One region of the Nocardioides maradonensis genome, then DNA from elsewhere that is predicted to be linked to it. Evidence: riboswitches for the same ligand, from Rfam matches in the RefSeq annotation. Region 1 holds a riboswitch; the other holds the start of a gene.
The links. A riboswitch is a leader RNA that binds a small molecule or an ion and turns the genes downstream of it on or off. The one in region 1 is predicted to bind cobalamin.
Positions count from the first base shown of each region.

Region 1 (2,195 bases):
TCGTCCGGAAGACCTGCGGTCCAGCCGTGGGCGCGCGGTCCCGCGCACGCGACCGCCACGACGTTGAGGCGGGGGAAGGGGCCGGCGAGGGTGGCGGCGGTCGCGCTCGTGGTGGTCTCCGCGTCCGAGCCGAGGTCACCGAGGACGGTGACGCTGGAGGCGCCGAACCTGGCCTCGACGAGGAGCTCGGCGATCTCCGCCGGCGTGTTCTCGTCGGAGGAGAGCACCAGGATCCGGCGGCCGGGGGCGAGCTCGCGGGCCACGAGGGCCACGTCCCGGCCGACGACGCTGACCACCGCGCAGGACTCCGCGGGCCAGCCCATCGCGGCCCGGGCGAGGGCGACCGAGGAGATCGCCGGCTCGATGGTCACGCTGCCGGGCGGGAGCAGGCCGAGCAGCGTCGTACCGATGCCGGAGACGAGGGGATCGCCCGAGGCGAGGGCGACCACCGGTCCGTCGTCGAGCGAGGCGAGCAGCGCGGGGAGCCCGTCCCGCAGCGGCGACGGCCACGGAACGCGGCGTCCGATGACCTCGGCGGGCAGCAGGTTCAGGTGGCGCGGACCGCCCAGGACGACCGCTGCGGCGCGGACCCGGGCGCGGGTCGCCGGGCTCAGCCCGTCCCAGCCGTCGGCGCCGATCCCGATCACGTGGAGGGAGGGCGTGGCGGCGGACATGGGCAGTGACGCTATCGTGGCCGCGGCACGAGGTGCCCCGAGGGTTTCGACCTGACGGGAGAATCTGGGAAGCCGGTGGAACTCCGGCACAGGCCCGCTGCGGTGACAGTCCGAAGACCGGCCTCGCGCCCGACCATGTCAACGATGGCGAAGCGAGCGGGAGCCTCACATGCCACTGCACTACCCCTTTTCGGCCATCGTCGGCTGCGCGGCCGACGACCTCGACGACATGGGCCTCGCGCTGGTGCTGACGACGATCAGCCCGGAGATCGGCGGCGTCCTGGTCCGCGGCGAGAAGGGGACGGCGAAGTCGACGAGCGTGCGGGCGCTCGGCGCGCTGTTCCCCCCGCTCGTCGAGCTGCCCATCGGCGCGACCGAGGACCGGGTGATCGGCTCGATCCAGCTGGAGTCCGCCCTGACCGAGGGACGGATCCAGGTCGAGCAGGGGCTCCTGGCCCGCGCCCACGGGGGCCTGCTGTACGTCGACGAGGTCAACCTGCTGCACGACCACCTGGTCGACCTGCTGCTCGACGCCGCCGCGATGGGTCGGGTGACGGTCGAGCGCGACGGCATCTCGGTCGAGCACGACGCGCGGTTCGTGCTGATCGGCACCATGAACCCCGAGGAGGGCGAGCTGCGCCCGCAGCTGCTCGACCGGTTCGGCCTCACGGTCGAGGTGGCCGCGCCGCGTGACCCCGGGCTGCGCGTCGACGTGGTCCGCCGCCGGATGGCGTACGACGCCGACCCCGAGGTGTTCGCCGCCGGGTACGCCGCCGCCGAGGCCGCCTTCACCGAGCGGGTCGAGCACGCGCGCGAGCGGGTGGCGAAGGTGCTGCTCGGCGATGCGGCGCTGCTCAAGATCGCCGAGATCTGCGCGGCGTTCGAGGTCGACGGGCTGCGTGCCGACATCGTCACCGCCCGCACCGCCGTCGCCCACGCGGCGTGGGCCGGCCGCGACGAGGTGACGCGCGCGGACATCCGGCGGGCCGCGCTGCTGGCCCTCCCGCACCGGCGTCGACGCAACCCGTTCGACGCTCCGGGGCTGGACGAGGACCTGCTCGACCAGCTGCTCGGCGACGAGGAGCTGCCGCCGGAGCCAACCGACGAGCCCGACGCGAGCGAAGCGAGCGAGGGCGAGTCGGAGGGCAATGCGAGCGAAGCGAGCGAGCAGTCCGAGCGCGAGCCGAGCGAAGCGAGCCAGGGCGAGGCCCCCGAGGCGCCGGCCACGGGGAGTGCAGCGAGCCAGGAGACCACCGCCGCCACCGGCACGCCGTACCGACCGAAGCTGCTCAAGGTGGCCGGTCTCGGCGCCGGCCAGGCGGGCCGGCGCAGCCGCGCGATCGCGACCAGCGGACGCCGGGTCGGGGCACGACCCGGCGGCGACGGCTCGCTGCACCTGGTCGAGACCCTGAAGGCCGCGGCGGCCCGCGGCACGCGCGTCCTGGAGCCGCGCGACCTGCGCGTCGCCGTACGGGAGGGCCGCGAGGCGAACCTGGTGCTCTTCTGCGTCGACGCGTCCGG
Region 1 is NZ_BAAHAZ010000007.1:91,277-93,471, reverse strand. Features, by position in the region: gene cbiE (precorrin-6y C5,15-methyltransferase (decarboxylating) subunit CbiE) at 1-674, opposite strand, end outside; cobalamin riboswitch at 688-814, shown strand; gene ACYVAQ_RS10010 (VWA domain-containing protein) at 844-2,195, shown strand, end outside.

Region 2 (2,195 bases), on a different contig from region 1:
AGGTGAGAACGCTGACGGCGAGGGCGATAGCGGCGGCGAGCCGGGGGCCCGCTGCCGCGATCGGTCGCCGCACCGCTGTCACTTCTCGGTCGGGCAGGCCGCTGCCGGAGCAGACGCGGGGACGGACAACAGCGCGGGCAGCGCCTGGGCCGACGCGAGCCGCCAAGTGAAGGCGGTCTTCGCCGTGATGCCAGAGGCAGCGGCACCGGTCAAGGTGGCGTCGTCGTACGCGATGGCACCGGCGGCATCCGACAGCTTGCCGGCACAGCCCGACGGGACCTGGTGGGCGCGGACCCACGTCGCCGCGGACGCGGCCTCGGCGTCCATGCCTGCGAGCCGCAGCGCCGCGGCTGACAGACCGGTGCTGTCGGCGTTCGGGCCGCTCTGGCCGCCACCTATGTTGGCCACGAAGGAGCCGTCCTTGCCCTGGACGCTCGTCAGCCACCCCGCAGCGTGCTGCAGGGCGCCGGCGAGCACCTGGTCATTCGCCGCCTTGTCCTGCAGGAGCACCACAGCGAGCGCCGTGGTGTCCACCGAGGCCGGGTCACCGGCGTGGCAGCCCTGCACGGGCGCATTCGGCTTGGCGAAGTCCTGACGGAAGTAGCCGGCTGAGCACTGCTGATCCAGCAGGAACTTCTCCGCGGCGGGAGCTTTCTTCGAGCGCGCATTGAGCAGGCCCCGCACAGCCCAGATCTCGCCGAACACGTTCGCGTAGTCGCCGTAGGAGCTGACATCGGCGATGCGACCGGTCGGCGCCGTGAGCGACTCCATCTGCTTGACGAGGTCCAGGCCGCCGAACGACCGAGGGTCGGCGCCGGTATCCGTGGCGAAGGACAGCAGCTTCGCCGTCGCGCCGGAGTACTCGTCCTTGCCAGGGCGGCTGTACGCCTTGGCGCCCGTGGCGAGCGCGGCCCCGACCTGCGCCAGGGCGGGCGACTGCGGATCGACGTCCCGCAGCGCGTAGGCGAGCTCGACGGTGGTGGAATCGTCGTTCGACTTGTACTGGTGGTTGACCAGGACGCCGTTCTCAAGCTGCCCGGCCAGCCAGGTAGCGCCGTCCGTCGCAGCTTGCGGCACCGTCGTGTCGGACGGGGTGTCGCCAGAGCCGGCGGCGCCACAGGCCGTGAACGTGAGCGCGATGACTGCCGAGCTGGCGGCGCCGGCCCACCGACGTACGGACAGCGACATGTGGATCCTTCCCGCTGTTGTCAGCGGGCCGCGGCTCGGGGCCGCCCGACCCGCTGCTTTCCACGACAGCGTTGGTGTCAGGACGTCCCGTGCCAGGTGCTCCGGCTCGCCGTGTCCCCCGATGAACACGGCCCACGGTTGCGGGTCAGCGCCGGACTCGGACCGGCTTCCCCCACCACGGGCGTGATGAATGATGACCTGAGGGTAACCCGGGGTCCGGGGTGGGCCCCAACCGTGCTCGGGACTTCGGGGCTGGCCAAGGGCGGCCGCACCGTAGCCGCCCGGCACCCCGCCTCAAGGATGCTCGCTGCGCTCGCCCCGCTACGCGGCGCTTCGCGTCCTTGACCCGGGGTCCCGACCGGGCGGCAGGACGGCGCGGAGTCGGCACGGGCTTCGCCCGCGCCGCCGCTTCGCGGCCGCCCCCTCGTCGTTGGTTGAGTAGCTGCGAGCGCCAGCGAGCGGCGTATCGAAACCAACCCACACTCGCCGCTCGAAATGTGACGGGTTATCCACCTACCTCACAGGCTTATCCACTTGTCTAGAACACCTGTACGACTACAATAGACCCATGATCTCGGGCGATCACCACCACATCCTCACCGCCGCCAGCGGTGCCGTGGACGCCCGCCTCCAAGCCGACGTGGACGAGCTCCTCGCCGCCCTCGCGTGGGCCGATCTGCACACCGACGAACCCGAGCCGCGACCCGGCGGCGACCACCTTGTCGGCCTGGGCGGGGACGGGACACCACGGGTGTCCGAGCTCTGCTGGGCCGAGCTCGCGATCGCCCGCCGCGCCGGCGTGATCGCCACCCGCAACCTCGCCGCGGATGCGTTGGACCTGCGCCACCGACTGCCGCTCCTCTTCGAGGACGTCCAAGCGTTGAAGACCCCCGTCTGGGTCGCCCGCAAGATCACCGCCATGACCCGACCCCTCACCCCCGAGGGCGCGGCGCTGGTCGACACCGCGGTCGCCGCCGCGTGGCAGCTCCCTCCCGGCAAGCTCCTCC
Region 2 is NZ_BAAHAZ010000018.1:6,283-8,477, forward strand. Features, by position in the region: gene ACYVAQ_RS18845 (hypothetical protein) at 1-73, opposite strand, end outside; gene ACYVAQ_RS18850 (prenyltransferase/squalene oxidase repeat-containing protein) at 79-1,188, opposite strand; cobalamin riboswitch at 1,263-1,383, opposite strand; gene ACYVAQ_RS18855 (hypothetical protein) at 1,757-2,195, shown strand, end outside.
Region 2: linked by a shared signal. The riboswitch ahead of ACYVAQ_RS18850 (prenyltransferase/squalene oxidase repeat-containing protein) and the one ahead of ACYVAQ_RS10010 (VWA domain-containing protein) in region 1 are both predicted to bind cobalamin.